3 regions of the Anoxybacillus sp. MB8 genome follow, and region 1 is predicted to be linked to each of the others. Evidence: predicted binding sites of a transcription regulator. Region 1 holds the regulator's gene; each other region holds the start of a gene.

Region 1 (5,257 bases):
AGGAAGTAAAGAGGGAGGGCAGACGATTGGCATCATTGGGGCATGGATTCAAGCTGTTGGCTCTGTTCTTTGTTTTTTAAGTCAGTTAGAAAACAAGGCTACTCGTGAAACAAAAGAGTAGCCTTTTTTTTCAATGCTAAAACGAATCAATCTTTTTTCCAACAATAATTAAATCTCTTTTCATCCCGTCTAACTCGGCGACTTTTGGCAAATATACCCACTTCTCAAAACCTACACTCAAAAATAGTTTCATGCTCGGCTCGTTGTGCGCAAAGATAAATCCGAGCAAAGTATCAATACCAAACTTCGGACACTCCGCTATCACTTTAGCTAAAATCTTTTTCCCTAATCCTTTTCCTCTAAAATTTTCATGAAGATAAATACTTATCTCAGCAGTCGCATGATAGGCTGGTCTCCCGTAAAAAGATTGAAGGCTTACCCAACCACAAACTTCATCTCCATATTTCACCATCCATAGAGGTCTTTGATTAGGGTTGTGTTCCTTAAACCATTCCAATCTATCGTCTATCGATACGGGCTCTGTATCAGCAGTTACTAATCGACTTGGAATTGTCGAGTTGTAAATGCTAACGATTGTCGGTAAATCATCTATACTCGCTATTCTAAATGTAACATCTTCTAACATAATCATACTCCTTCGCATCGTTTCATTGTATATTTCTACATTAACATTCACACATAATTTTAAAATGTCTAAAAATAAAAAATCCCCTTATCTTTTTATAAGGGGATAGGTCCTTTACATAAAAAATGCGGGAGAAGCGACCAACGCCACTTCTCCCACACGAAAAAGTATTACATCATGCCGCCCATGTCAGGCATGCCTGGTGTATTTTTGTTTTCTTCTGGCTTGTCAGCAACTACCGCTTCAGTTGTTAAGAACATAGCGGCAACAGACGCTGCATTTTGAAGTGCAGAGCGAGTTACTTTTGTTGGGTCAACGATACCTGCTTCGATCATGTCAACCCACTCGCCAGTTGCTGCGTTGAAGCCGATGCCAGGCTTTTCTGTTTTTAAGCGCTCTACGATGACAGAGCCTTCTAAACCAGCGTTTTGTGCGATTTGACGAACTGGCTCTTCGATTGCACGAAGAACGATTTTCACACCCGTTGCTTCGTCACCTTCAGCTTCAATAGCTGCAACTTTGCTGTATACGTTCATTAACGCTGTACCACCGCCGGCAACGATACCTTCTTCAACTGCGGCACGTGTTGCGTTTAATGCGTCTTCAATGCGTAATTTGCGCTCTTTCAATTCTGTTTCTGTTGCAGCACCAACTTTGATTACCGCAACACCACCAGCTAATTTTGCTAAACGTTCTTGTAATTTTTCACGATCAAACTCAGAAGTAGTTTCCTCTAATTGAGCACGGATTTGGTTGATGCGTGCTTGAATGTCTTCTGCACGACCAGCGCCACCAACAATTGTTGTATGTTCTTTCGTTACAACAACTTTCGCTGCGCGACCGAGTGAAGCAATTGTTGTTGATTTCAATTCGCGACCTAACTCTTCTGTGATCACTTCACCACCTGTTAAAATCGCGATATCTTGAAGCATCGCTTTACGACGATCACCGAAGCCAGGCGCTTTTACTGCAACAGCTGTGAATGTACCGCGAAGCTTGTTCACAACTAATGTTGCAAGCGCTTCGCCTTCTACATCTTCAGCAATGATTAACAATGGCTTGCCTTGTTGAACAACTTGCTCTAATACAGGAAGAAGTTCTTGAATGCTTGAAACTTTTTTATCTGTAATTAAGATGTACGGATTTTCTAATACAGCTTCCATTTTATCAGAGTCTGTGATCATGTATGGAGATACATAACCGCGATCAAATTGCATACCTTCCACAACATCTAATTCTGTTGTGAAACCTTTAGACTCTTCTAATGTAATGACGCCGTCTTTACCAACGCGTTCCATTGCTTCTGCGATTAATTGACCAACTTCTTCGTCAGCCGCAGAAATCGCTGCAACTTGAGCGATTGAGTCTTTGCCTTCAATTGGTTTAGAGATCGCTTTTAATTCTTCTACTGCAACAGCAACAGCTTTTTCAATACCTTTGCGAATGCCCATTGGGTTCGCACCAGCTGTTACGTTTTTCAAACCTTCACGAATCATCGCTTGTGCTAATACAGTCGCTGTTGTTGTACCGTCACCAGCAACATCGTTTGTTTTGCTTGCTACTTCCGCAACAAGCTTCGCACCCATATTTTCAAACGGATCTTCTAATTCAATTTCTTTCGCGATTGTTACACCGTCATTTGTAATGAGTGGCGAACCAAATTTTTTCTCTAATACAACGTTACGACCTTTTGGACCTAATGTTACTTTGACTGCATCAGCTAATTTATCTACACCGCGTAACATCGCACGACGAGCTTCTTCGCTGAATTTAATTTCTTTTGCCATACATCTTACCCCCTTGATAATCATTTTTGTTAAGTATTTTTGTATGCTTTATATGTTATCAGGCGAACGATTAACCAATCACAGCTAAAATGTCGCTTTCACGTAAGATTAAGTACTCTTTTCCATCATATTTCACTTCTGTACCCGCATATTTTGAGAAGATGATGCGGTCACCAACGCTCACTTCTGGAGCTACACGCTCACCATTGTCAAGAACACGGCCTGAACCAACTGCAACAACTTTTCCTTCTTGTGGTTTTTCTTTCGCTGTGTCTGGTAAAACAATTCCGCTCGCTGTTTTTTCTTCAGTTTGAATTAATTCAATGACAATACGATCACCTAGTGGCTTCAACACGGCAAACGACCTCCTTAATTAGATTTTCGTTCCGTTATTAGCACTCATCATCATTGAGTGCTAACACACTTATTATATTAATGAACTTTTTTCAATTTTTCAAGTAGGAAGTTAAAAATTTTTCACTAAATCTTTCCCTTTTTCATTATGTCTTTCCTTTCGAAATTCATACAAAAAATATGGTAAAATGAAAAAGTACTCATTTTGTCAAAAGGGGTTGAACACGTGAAAAAGCAATATTGGTATGTCATTATTACATACATCGCCATGCAGTTATCTAGTTTAATTGGCGTTCCTTTGCTTGCACATAGCGGATTTGTTGACGCATCAAATAAAGAAGTCGCTCTATCCATTGCCTCAGGTTATTGGGCTGTCATTAGCTTCTCGATCGCTTTTCTTTTCGTTCTTTATTTCATGAGAGAAGATATGAAATATTCGTACGATCGCCATCAAGCATCTATCGGAACGTCAATTTTTTGGGGAATTGGCGGGTTCTTTCTTGCCCTTTTCGCTCAAGGCATCGCAGCAAATATTGAGATGCACGTATTTGGCGTCGAGATGGGGTCCGAAAATACGAGACGCATTGTTGAGATGGTGAAGCTAACACCAGCGCTTATGCTCGTCACTTCGATCGTCGGACCGATTTTAGAAGAAATCATTTTTCGAAAAATTATTTTTGGAACGCTGTATCAAAAATATAACTTTTTCTTATCAGCAACTGTCAGTTCCCTTTTATTTGCTGTCGTTCATTTAGAGTTTGAACATTTGCTTCTTTATGCAACGATGGGATTTGTATTTGCTTTCTTATATGTGAAAACAAAGCGTATTCTCGTCCCTATTGCAGCACATGTACTGATGAATACATTTGTCGTTGCTATTCAAACGTTATTTGCTGAAGAAATTGAAAAGATAATGAAAGAAGCAGAACAAATGCAATTCGTGATTTGGAGGCTGTTTTCATGAAGTCTGAGCCGTTGTTTTACTTTTTGATGGGCATTTTATTCACTTATTTTGCTGTTGATAGTGCTGACGATGGCATTTGGGACGTCACAACGATGCTATTTATTCTTATTGCTACATTAGATTTTGGCACCGCTATTCGTTCTTTATTGAAAAAAACCTCCCGCTCGTAAATGGGAGGTTTACTCATTTCCGTAATGTTTTAAAAAGTAAACAAGTGACTGCAATTCGACCGCTAAATCAATATGATGAACACGAATGTGTTCAGGTACATGCAGACGAGCAGGCGTGAAGTTTAAAATCCCTTTAATGCCTTTTTGGACAAGCCGATCGGTAATCGGTTGGGCAACTTGGGCTGGAACGGTTAAAATGGCTACCGTAATCCCACCTAGTTTTTCTTCCAATTCATCTAAATGATAAACAGGCACTCCTCCGACTTCCGTTCCTACTTTATCTGGATCTACATCGAATGCCATCACAATTTTCGTATTATTGTTTTTGCTAAAATTGTAATTTAAAAATGCCGTACCTAAATTACCGACACCGAACAACGCTACTTCTGTCGTTTCATCTTGATCCAACGTTTTTCTGAAAAACGACAGCAAATAATTTACATTATAACCGTATCCTTTTTTTCCAAGCGCACCAAAGTATGAAAAATCACGGCGAATCGTTGCTGAATCGACTTTTACGGCTTCACTTAACTCCGCTGAAGATACACGCTGCTTTCCTGATGCATGCAAGTTTTTCAAAAAACGATAATACAACGGTAGTCGCTTTGCGGTCGCCTGCGGAATTTTTGGTTGTTCATTATTCACGAGTCAATCCCCCACATTTCCTTTCACAAATAGTTAGCGCTTTCATTTTTCTCTCCTATACGTCTGAAAAGTTCTCCCCACTTTTAAACTATACACTATTTTTTTCATTCTGTCTTTCCTTTGTACCCTTTATTATTATTTTTGTCAAATTTGTTATTCGTACACTAGTGTTGCCGAACATCAAGAAAGTACGTTACACTATCAAAAGAAGATTGAGGTGAAAAATGATGATCATTTTACAAGTAAATCAACTATCCAAATCATATGGGGCGGAACAAGTTTTATCAGACATTAAGCTTGAAATACAAGAAAAAGACCGTATCGCGTTAGTTGGAAGAAATGGTGCAGGAAAATCGACATTATTAAAAATCATTGCCGGCCAATTGTCATATGACACAGGGGAAGTGATTAAACCGAAACACGTAACAATTGGCTACTTAGATCAATATACTGGTTTGCACGCCCATCGCTCCATTTGGGAAGAAATGCTCGATGTGTTTGCCCCGCTTCAACAAATGGAAAAACAATTGCGTGACCTAGAACAACAAATGAGCTTGCACGGTGCCGACTATGAGCGCTTACTTGAGCATTACGACCGTTTACAAATGGAATTTAAAGAAAAAGGTGGCTATCAATATGAAGCCGATATTCGTTCTGTGCTTCATGGCCTCCGCTTTTCTCAGTATGACTA
Region 2 (5,257 bases), on a different contig from region 1:
ACATCTCCTTGCTGGAGTTTTGTCAATTCATATAAATACATTCCCATTCCATAACTGTTTTCTTCATAATATTGTGGCGAAGGGGTTATTTTGAAACCATCCGCTTTCAATGGTTGGTAAAAAATGATTTTCATATGTTCAATAGGTAACAAATGATGATATGTGTAAGTGATCATCCGTTTCTTTTTTTCTAGCTTTATATTTTTTGTGTAGTATTCAATGACAACATCGTAACGCTCATTTGATTGAATTTCTTTATTTACTTCAAAAGAAATATACCCTTTTTCTAGATCAAGTACATAATCTATTTCTTCTGGCTCATCGTTTACATACTGAGCAACATACCCAATTCGGAACCCTTTTTCTTTTGTTGGAAGTGGGATGACGATTGCTCCTTTTTGTTTTTGTTTACTTACATTTCGAAACGAAAGATGCATTCCGACTAACACGGACGGCTTATTACTTCGATCGTTTGGATGATTTGCATACTCTGGCATCACTTGTATCAACGCATTTTCTAGTACAAAAACATTTTCTTGTGCAGCTACAGAATGAACACATATGAAAAATAAACAGGTAAAAATATATACATACTTTCTCATTGTTGTCCCCTCGTTTCTTTGAGCGATCTTCTACATTTAGTATAGAAAAATATTTGGAATTTTTGAGTATACATGATAATATTTTCACAATTTGTTCAATATCACATTTCATGAAAAATACAACATGAAATGTGATAAAGTTCATATTTCCCTTACTTTATTCGCGCTATAATTTTTTGTTAGAGCACAATCATAATGATCATTAATTCACAAACTATTTTTTTAAAAATATAGAATTAGTCACAATTTTTTCTTCGTTTCTGCAAAAAAAATGCACAATTTATTGTTATATACAATGTGAAACAAAAAAAATAAAGGAGGAAGCATATATGAGCATGACGCACTATATGGAGCTATTGGCCGTTAATCAACCATGGAATTTAATTTTATTCATGGCAATTCCCGTGATACTCGCTGAAACTGTTGCCATTACTGAATTAGCCATTCTTTTTACAAGACGTTTTGATGGAAACATTCGAAAAGTAAATAAAATATGTAGCATTATAGGTGGGATTTATTTTTTGTTTGTCTTCATTTATTTGTTCATCACAGCTGTCATTCCACTCACAATGAATGGGGAATGGAGAGGGTGGATTGATGTTATTGCTGTAACATTTTACTTATTAGGAGTTATCCCTCTCTTTGGATTAACTTTATTAGATTTACATGTTATTGGACGAAATTGGAGCGAAGAACAAAAATTAAAAATGCATGCTATATTCGTTGGTATTTTTTTAATTGTCGCTCATATCGCCATGATTTTTGGTATGTTAGATCCATCCCTCGGAAATGGGCAAGGACATCATATGAACATGTAAAAAAGGCCGGCTATTCGCCGACCTTTTCTTTTTGACGCCATGCTTTTGGGATGTAGATGCAGTACGGTTCGCTTGCTAAGTAGTCGCCTGTAACGGCATATGCTCTTGAACGCGACCCACCACAAACGTAACGAAATTCACATACCCCACATTTCCCTTTATATCCGTCTGGATTTCTTAACTGTTTGAAAATTGGAGAATGGCGATAAATATGAGATAACGATTGTTCACGTACATTCCCTGCTTTTACAGGCAATAGTCCACTTGGATATACGTCACCAATATGCGAAATAAATACAAAACCGTTTCCATCGTTTACTCCTTTTGGAGCACGCCCTAGTCCGTCTACTTGTCCAGTTAATCCTTTCATTAACACATCTTCATAACGAATGTCGCCATGAATTTGCTGTTCGCGCATTTTTTGTTGCAAAACAACGCGACGATAATGTTGTCCTGCTGTTGTTTTTATATCAAACGGTACACGTTTGCTCGTTTCGTAAAGCCAGCGAAACACTTTTTCATGCTCAACAGGCGAAATCATATCTGTCTCTTTTCCCCTGCCCGTCGGTACGAGAAAAAATACGCTCCAAAGCACGCAGCCGAGCTTTTCAACAAGTTGCACCATCTCGTCAAGCACATGAACGTTATAACGAGAGATGACTGTATTTATTTGGATTGGAATGTCGAGTTCGTGTAAATATTGAATCGCCTTCATCGTTAAATCAAATGAACCGGACGTCCCACGAAAGTGATCGTGAATATCCGCATTCGGACCATCTAAGCTAAATGCCCAACGAGCAAGGCCTACTTCTTTCGCTTTTCGGATAGCTTCTTTTGTCACGTTTGGGGTTGCACTTGGGGTCATTGATACACGAAGCCCTTTATCAATCGCATATTTAGCAATATCGTACACATCTGGACGCATAAGCGGATCTCCACCTGTAAACACGAGAAGAGGCTGATCCATCTCATAAATGTCATTAATCAATTGTTTTCCTTCTTCAAACGTTAATTCACGCGGATCGCGATGATACTGTGCTTCGGCTCGACAATGAAGACAATTGAGCTGACACGCCCTCGTTAACTCCCATATAACAATAAATGGATTTTTTTGAAAATCACGCATATTTCATCCCTCCGATTCGCTCACTACTTCTCATTGTACAAGAAGGAATGTTTATATCATGTGACATTGGTCACAAAAAATCATATCCATTTATCTTGTCACTGTTCTGACAAATATTCACGTTCTTGCTTTTCTGATATAAAACAGATAGTATATACGATATAAGGTATACAAGGAGGTGGGATATATGGCGAAAGTGCAAATTAAAGTGATGGATAACGGTTCATTTCGTGTAACCGGAGATGTTGAATTAATTGATATGGAAGGAAACAAGTTTGAAACGAAAGAAACATTTTCTCTCTGTCGTTGCGGGCTCTCACAAAATATGCCATTTTGTGATACAGCTCATAAAGGAAAATTTCAATCCGTCGTTCGCGCTCCGAAAAACGAATAAGCCCGGCTTTTATTCCGGGCTTGTCTTTTCAACGCTCCATAAGCGACATGCGCGCATTTAAAATTTGATTCGGGCTTTTTAATTGAAAACATCCTGCTCCATCAACAACATCAATCGTCATTTGTTCATCAAAAAAAATGAGCCGATGTTTTTCCATCCAAATAGGTATATCGTTTGTTTCAATCTCTACATCATGTTCGTCTAATTGATTGACAAGCAGTAACATAGGCACTCCGTTTACGGCACATCCGCAATCATCTGTATCGTATGTCAGCTTGACGTGCTTGTTTCCACGAACACGGCGAAGTTGTTCGATCGCCCGTTCTGTTATCGTAATTTTCACCATTTACACCTCGCTTACTTTTTTAAAAATGCCTGTTTTCCCATTTTTTCGATGACCGATGGAAATAATTGATACAATCGACTTCCTATATGCATCCAAAACGGCAAATTCACTTCGCGCGTCGGAGTAAGCATCACATCAACGATACGTTTTGCGACAAATTCAGGGCGGAGCATCCATCGTTTCACGTTTTTCACATATTCCCCAGACGTATCAGCAACGGTAAAAAAGTTTGTTTCGATCGGTCCAGGGTTCACAGCAGTGACAAAAATGCCATACATGGACGCTTCCATTCGCAAGCTATTTGTAAATCCAAGGACAGCATGTTTTGTTGCGGCATATACGCTCGATTTCGGCGTCGCAATTTTTCCTGCTTGAGATGCGACATTAATAATGTGGCCGGATCGTTTTTTCATCATATGTGTGTACACTTTTTTTGTACACGCGATCAATCCGAGTACGTTGACATCAAACATTTGCTTCGCTTCCAACAAATCAATATGCTCGACATAGCGAAACACACCGAATCCGGCATTATTGACGAGAATATCGATATCGACAGACGCAAGTAATCGATCAAATACAACATCTACTTCCTCTTGATTGCTGACATCTAACTGTTCATATAAGCAAGACATGCCGTACGTTTGTTCAATATGTTGCGCGATTTGCGCCAACTTTTCTTTTGAGCGAGCGAGCAATATCGGTATTCCTCCACGTTTAGCTACTTCGTATGCAATTTGTTCGCCAATGCCGCTCGACGCTCCTGTAATAACGACGTATTTCCCTGCTAAATTCATGATCTCACCACTTCGTACATATATATTTGATCATCTTTTTCTTTTTTCACTGCTCCGATCGCTTCTAAATAATCGAGTTGACCAATCGTTTCGGACATCGTCAATAAAAATTCACGTTCATATACGGACGGAAAAAGCGCACGACATACGTCAAATGCCGTCATTGGCTTTTCACTTAACAATTGCCATACATATTGTGCACGCTCTTTTTGTTTTTCAAGCCGCTTTTCGACAAGTGATGCAACATCTGTCACATCTTCTCCATGTCCTGTAACAATTGTGGCAATGTCGTAATTCAGTAGTTTTTTTAATGAATCGTTATATTGCAAAAGTGGTTTTGGGCGCTCTTGTTTCCCGATCGCAGGCGGCTCTAACAATGGATTAGATGAAATGGTCGCTAACAAATGATCTCCTCCAATCATCAAGCCATCTGCTTCACGATATAATACAATATGACTTTGTGCATGACCTGGCGTTTCGATAACCGTCCAGCCTTCAATCATATCCCCTTCTTTTACTTCTTGGGTGAGCGAGCGCTCGCACGAAAAACGGAGAGAGCGTCGAAAGTTTCCAAGTTTCGCGAGCCCTTCTTCTCCAATTCCACATTCAATTAAAAATTGCTCAAAATATTGTTGATGCCACGCAAAAAAAGCAGCATCTTTCGCAATCCACGGTGCAGCTTTGCGATGGCCAATAACGGGAAGCGACGGCGGTAAATAATCGAGTAAACCGACGTGATCTGGATGGTGATGTGTAATGATGACTTGCTCAATATCTTCCGGTTCATAGCCGAGTTCGCGTAATTCACGAACGAAGACATGCCATGCTTCTTCCGTTTTCACCCCAGCATCAATAAGCGTTAAACGGTCTCCTTTGACAATATACATATTGACATCGCCAACGGCAAATGGCGTTGGGACGACAATGCGATGCAACTGTTCCATTTTTTCGGCTCCTTCATTATATCATCATAACTTTTCGTTTCGTCTGTTTATCAGTTTACACTTATTTTTTTCGTTTGTCATTTATTTTTATTTATTTATTAAAAAATTCAGAAAATAAAAACGTATAACCTATTGACAACAAGCTTGTTTTTCATGCATAATTGCAAACAAATCATATATGTGTAAAGCGATGAATAGGGCCAGTACATGATAAACGGTAACAAGAGAGT
Region 3 (5,257 bases), on a different contig from region 1:
TGATCTCATCATTGACGGAACAGATAATTTCGAAACGCGCTTTCTACTAAATGATTTGGCACAAAAGTATCGGATTCCTTGGATATACGGGGCTTGTGTGGGAAGCTATGGTCTTTCGTTTACAATCATACCAGAACAAACGCCATGTTTCCGCTGCGTTATGAATCATTTGCCTTCTTATCATTTGACATGCGATAACGTCGGTATTATTTCTCCTGCCGTGCAAATGGTTGCGGCGTATCAAACAACGGAAGCGTTAAAAATATTAGTGGGAGATGTCAGAGCGATCCGACGTTCACTCGTTATTTTTGACGTTTGGCAAAACGAACATCGCTTTTTACAAGTTCATAAATTAAAAAATGAGCATTGTCCATCATGTGGAAATAATCGAATATATCCTGCTTTGCGAAGTGAAAGAGCAAAAACATCTGTTCTATGCGGCAGAGATACGGTACAAATTCGTCATACACACCCATTTCACATCACAAACATGATGGAACAAATGAAAGCAAATGGACAACAAGTACATGGTAACGAATATTTATTGATGACTCAATTGGAAGGGCATCGTGTCGTTTTATTTGCTGACGGTCGCATGCTTGTACATGGTACAAAAGACGCTACATTTGCTCGTTCGTTATATCAAAAATATTTTTCTTAAAAAGGAGGCATACGGGATGTCTCAATTTATTAGTAAAAAAAATTTTGAACAACTAAAGAAGTTAGCGTATAAAACGATAAAAGTGAAAAAAGGGATGTTTTTATTTCAAGAAGGACAAATTGGCGAAAACTTTTTTGTCGTCTTATCTGGTAAATTTCAAATTAGTAAATTTTCCGGCGATGGAAAAGAGTTATGTTTACGGTTATGTGGTCCGAATGCTGTCATTGGCGAGTTGATGATTTTTTCAGATAACGGAAGATATCTGTTCAACGGACGGGCGTTAGAAGATAGCGAAGTGCTTGCGATTAAAAACGAAGATATTGAAAAAGAGTTGCTTGCCAATTCGGAGTTTGCTGTTGAGTTTTTGAAAATGATGACCGATCATTTCCGTAAGCAACATACGAAATTTCGCGATCTCGTTCTATATGGAAAAAAGGGCGCATTATATTCTACACTTATTCGGATGGCAAACAGCTATGGCGTTCAGACAAAAGACGGCATTTTGTTAGACGTCCCTGTTACTCACCAAGATTTAGCTAATTTTAGCTCTACATCGCGTGAAAGTGTGAATCGTGAATTAAATACATTAAAAAGCAAAGGCATTATCTCCTTCAAAGGAAGAAAAATTATTATTCATAGCCTAGATTATTTAAAAAAACAAATTAACTGTGAAGGATGCCCATCGTCATATTGCAACATTGAATAGTCAATAAACGTTCATTTTTTTAACAAAAGGTGTGACGTGCATCACACGAAAAATCGTTTTCCTTCTATACAATAAATATGTAAGCACATAAAGAAAAGAGGGATGACGATGGATTTTTCACCTTGCAGTCTCATTGGGCATGAACCTGTTTCATTATGTCCGCCATTGCAACGATTAAAAGACGAACACGGTCCATTAAATAAAGAAAAATATGCTCTTTTTGTTGCAGCGAAAAGCATTTACGATGGGGAAGAGGAAGATGTTGTTCAAGCGTTCATTCGTTTGCGTGAGAAAGTACAGCAATTTTTGCAACATTTAGATCCTCACTCTCGGCGCGAAGAAGATGTATTATTTCCGATGATGGAACGCTATATCGGCAAACAGTTTGGTCCGATTGCAGTTATGGAATACGAACATCAAGAAGCGAAACAAAATATTGCAACATTTTTACAAAAGACAGAAATGATTCGTTCAGAAGAAGCGAAACAATTAGCTTCATATGTCATGAACGCGTATATGATTTTAACTGATCACTTTGCCAAGGAAGAGCAAGTACTTTTCCCGATGGCTGAAAAGTTACTATCAGCCGAAGAAAAAGAAGAATTAGCAAAAAGAATAGATGAGATTAAAGGCTAATCCGTTAAGGGTTAGTCTTTTTTTATATAATATTTCGACATATTTGTGACAATTAAAAAACATGTGAGGTACCTCACATTTATTTGTTACATCCCGTTTTATAGTGAAGATAGAAGGATTTCATCATGAAGAGGAGTGAGAGATGTGAAAAAGAAATCACCATTGTTCAAGCGTTTGAACTACGTGAAGCCGATTGAACGTCATGCGGATGCACATAGTGAAGTCACATATCAAGATCGTGATTGGGAGCAAATATATCGCAGAAGATGGCAACATGACAAAGTTGTACGTTCAACACATGGTGTCAACTGTACGGGCTCATGTAGTTGGAATATTTATGTAAAAGACGGTATCGTGACATGGGAAGGACAAAAGCTTGACTACCCAACAACCGGACCTGATATGCCAGACTTTGAGCCTAGAGGCTGCCCACGGGGAGCGAGTTTTTCGTGGTACATTTATAGTCCACTTCGTGTCAAATACCCATATGTTCGTGGCGTGCTGTTAAATATGTGGCGCGAAGCGTTGCAACAACATAAAAATCCGCTTGATGCTTGGAAAAGCATCGTCGAGAACCGAGACAAAGCGAAACGTTATAAGCAAGCGCGTGGAAAAGGTGGATTTGTGCGCGCAGAGTGGGATGAAGTATTAAAGCTTGTTGCGACGTCTTTACTTTATACAGTAATTAAGTACGGTCCAGACCGAAATGTCGGATTTTCTCCTATTCCGGCCATGTCGATGGTAAGCCATGCAGCAGGTGCTCGCTTTATGTCGCTTATGGGAGGTCCTATCTTAAGTTTTTATGATTGGTATGCAGATTTACCTCCAGCTTCGCCGCAAATTTGGGGAGATCAAACGGACGTGCCAGAAAGTAGCGACTGGTACAATGCCGGTTACATTATGACATGGGGATCAAACGTGCCGATGACGCGTACGCCAGACGCTCATTTTTTAGCGGAAGTGCGATATAAAGGAACGAAAGTCGTTTCGATTAGTCCAGATTTTGCTGAATCGACGAAGCTAGCAGATGAATGGTTAAGCGTGAAACAAGGGACAGATGGCGCTTTAGCGATGGCGATGGGACACGTCATTTTAAAAGAGTTTTATGTTGATCAACAAATAGAATATTTTATGAATTACGCAAAACAATACACCGATTTTCCGTTTTTAATTACGCTCAAAAAGAAAGAAAACGGCGAATTGATTGCGGATCGTTTCTTGCATGCATCTGATATCGGACGAAATACGACAAACGGGGAATGGAAGCCAGCGCTTTGGAATGATCGAACAAACGATTTTGCCATTCCGAACGGAACGATTGGATCACGTTGGGAAAATAAAGGGAAATGGAATTTAAAAATGGTAGACGAAGAAACAGAAGAAGCGATCGAGCCACGTTTGACGATGTTAGGAATAGAAGACGAAATCGCAACGGTACAAATTCCATACTTTTCACATGATGGAAACAAAATTTTAAAACGCGCGATACCTGTAAAACGTGTGCATATTGGGCACGAGGAATTGTACGTTTCGACTGTATACGATTTAGTTCTTGCGAACTATGGAGTGGACCGTGGTATTGGCGGGGAAGTGGCGAAAACGTACGATGATCTCGTACCGTTTACACCAGCATGGCAAGAAAGCATAACAGGCGTAAAACGTGACCTTGTTATTCAAATTGCGCGTGAGTTTGCGCAAAATGCGGTAGATACAAAAGGGCGTTCAATGATTATCGTCGGTGCAGGAATTAACCATTGGTTTAACTCCGATACAATTTATCGAGCCGTTTTAAATCTCGTTTTATTCGTTGGCGCACAAGGAGTAAACGGTGGAGGCTGGGCGCATTATGTTGGTCAAGAAAAATTGCGTCCGGTAGAAGGTTGGCAAACGATTGCGATGGCGCGTGACTGGCAAGCACCACCGAAATTGCAAAACGGAACATCATTTTACTATTTTGCGACAGACCAATGGCGTTATGAGGACACACCAGTTGGACAGCTCGTATCGCCGCTTGCCAAAGAAGCACGTTATCAACATTATGCTGATTACAATGTTCTTGCGGCTCGTTTAGGTTGGTTGCCTTCTTATCCAACTTTCGAAAAAAACGGAATTGATCTTTACAACGAAGCGGTCGCATCAGGGGCAAAAACAGTCGAAGACATTGGAGCATATGTAGCGAAGCAGTTAAAAGAGAAAACATTACGTTTTGCAATTGAAGACCCAGACAACGAGAAAAACTTCCCTCGCAATTTAATCGTTTGGCGTGCTAACTTAATTTCAAGTTCAGGAAAGGGACATGAATACTTTTTAAAACATTTGCTCGGTACGTCGCACGGATTAATGAACGATGACAAAGATAGTCTTCGTCCGCAAGAAATAACGTGGCGTGAGGAAGCACCTGAAGGAAAATTAGATTTGCTTATTAACCTCGATTTCCGAATGGCTGGAACGGCGTTATATTCTGATGTTGTATTACCTGCAGCAACATGGTATGAGAAGCATGATTTAAGCAGTACAGATATGCATCCGTTTATTCATCCATTTAATCCTGCGATTGCCGTACCATGGGAAGCACGTTCAGATTGGGAAATTTTTAAATCGCTTGCAAAGGCCGTATCACAAGTAGCGGAAGAAGTAGGCATGATGCCAGTTAAAGAAGTTGTGGCGACACCGATCCTTCACGATACACCACAAGAATTAGCACAACCGTTTGGAAAAATTAAAGATTGGAGTAAAGGTGAATGTGAGCCGATTCCAGGAAAAACGATGCCGCAAATTCACGTCGTTGAGCGGGACTACACAAAAATATTTGAAAAAATGACAGCGCTCGGTCCAAATGTTGTCAAAGCCCCTTTTGGTGTAAAAGGTATGACATGGTCGGTAGAAGAAGAATATGAAAAATTAAAACATGTGTTAGGAACGGTTCGAGGCGCCACTGTTGCGAATGGCTGCCCAGATATAAGCGATGCGAAAAAAGTAGCTGAAGCCATTTTAACTCTTTCATCAACAACAAATGGTCATGTAGCGGTAAAAGCATGGGAATCTCTTGAGAAAAAGACGAATTTACAATTAAAAGATTTAGCGGAAGAGCGGGAAGAAGAATGCTTTACATTTGAACAAATTACAGCGCAACCGAAAACAGTCATTACCTCACCAGCATTTAGTGGGTCGGAAAAAGGTGGACGTCGCTATTCGCCATTTACGACAAACGTGGAACGACTTATTCCTTGGCGAACGTTAACAGGGCGTCAATC

What was found. Region 1 encodes Rex, which represses fermentation and respiration genes when NADH is low (regulators of the CRP and FNR family bind a similar motif). Its sites were predicted from a motif close to TTGTGAAATATTTCACAA; they were not measured.
Region 2: the regulator Rex is predicted to act here: its motif matches at 2,605-2,622, upstream of EKC99_RS00600 (TIGR04053 family radical SAM/SPASM domain-containing protein).
Region 3: the regulator Rex is predicted to act here: its motif matches at 1,397-1,414, upstream of EKC99_RS00460 (hemerythrin domain-containing protein).

Annotation. Positions count from the first base shown of each region.
Region 1 is NZ_RXXX01000059.1:1,647-6,903, reverse strand. Features, by position in the region: gene EKC99_RS14200 (DUF6944 family repetitive protein) at 1-121, shown strand, start outside; gene EKC99_RS14195 (GNAT family N-acetyltransferase) at 137-646, opposite strand; gene groL (chaperonin GroEL) at 817-2,433, opposite strand; gene groES (co-chaperone GroES) at 2,504-2,788, opposite strand; gene EKC99_RS14180 (CPBP family intramembrane glutamic endopeptidase) at 3,014-3,751, shown strand; gene EKC99_RS14175 (YdiK family protein) at 3,748-3,921, shown strand; gene EKC99_RS14170 (redox-sensing transcriptional repressor Rex) at 3,931-4,566, opposite strand; gene EKC99_RS14165 (ABC-F family ATP-binding cassette domain-containing protein) at 4,794-5,257, shown strand, end outside.
Region 2 is NZ_RXXX01000001.1:97,354-102,610, forward strand. Features, by position in the region: gene EKC99_RS00590 (hypothetical protein) at 1-602, opposite strand, end outside; gene EKC99_RS00595 (DUF6803 family protein) at 932-1,420, shown strand; gene EKC99_RS00600 (TIGR04053 family radical SAM/SPASM domain-containing protein) at 1,431-2,546, opposite strand; gene EKC99_RS00605 (CDGSH iron-sulfur domain-containing protein) at 2,734-2,940, shown strand; gene EKC99_RS00610 (iron-sulfur cluster biosynthesis family protein) at 2,969-3,286, opposite strand; gene EKC99_RS00615 (SDR family NAD(P)-dependent oxidoreductase) at 3,298-4,083, opposite strand; gene EKC99_RS00620 (MBL fold metallo-hydrolase) at 4,080-5,027, opposite strand.
Region 3 is NZ_RXXX01000001.1:73,340-78,596, reverse strand. Features, by position in the region: gene EKC99_RS00470 (ThiF family adenylyltransferase) at 1-661, shown strand, start outside; gene EKC99_RS00465 (Crp/Fnr family transcriptional regulator) at 678-1,367, shown strand; gene EKC99_RS00460 (hemerythrin domain-containing protein) at 1,476-2,003, shown strand; gene EKC99_RS00455 (nitrate reductase subunit alpha) at 2,148-5,257, shown strand, end outside.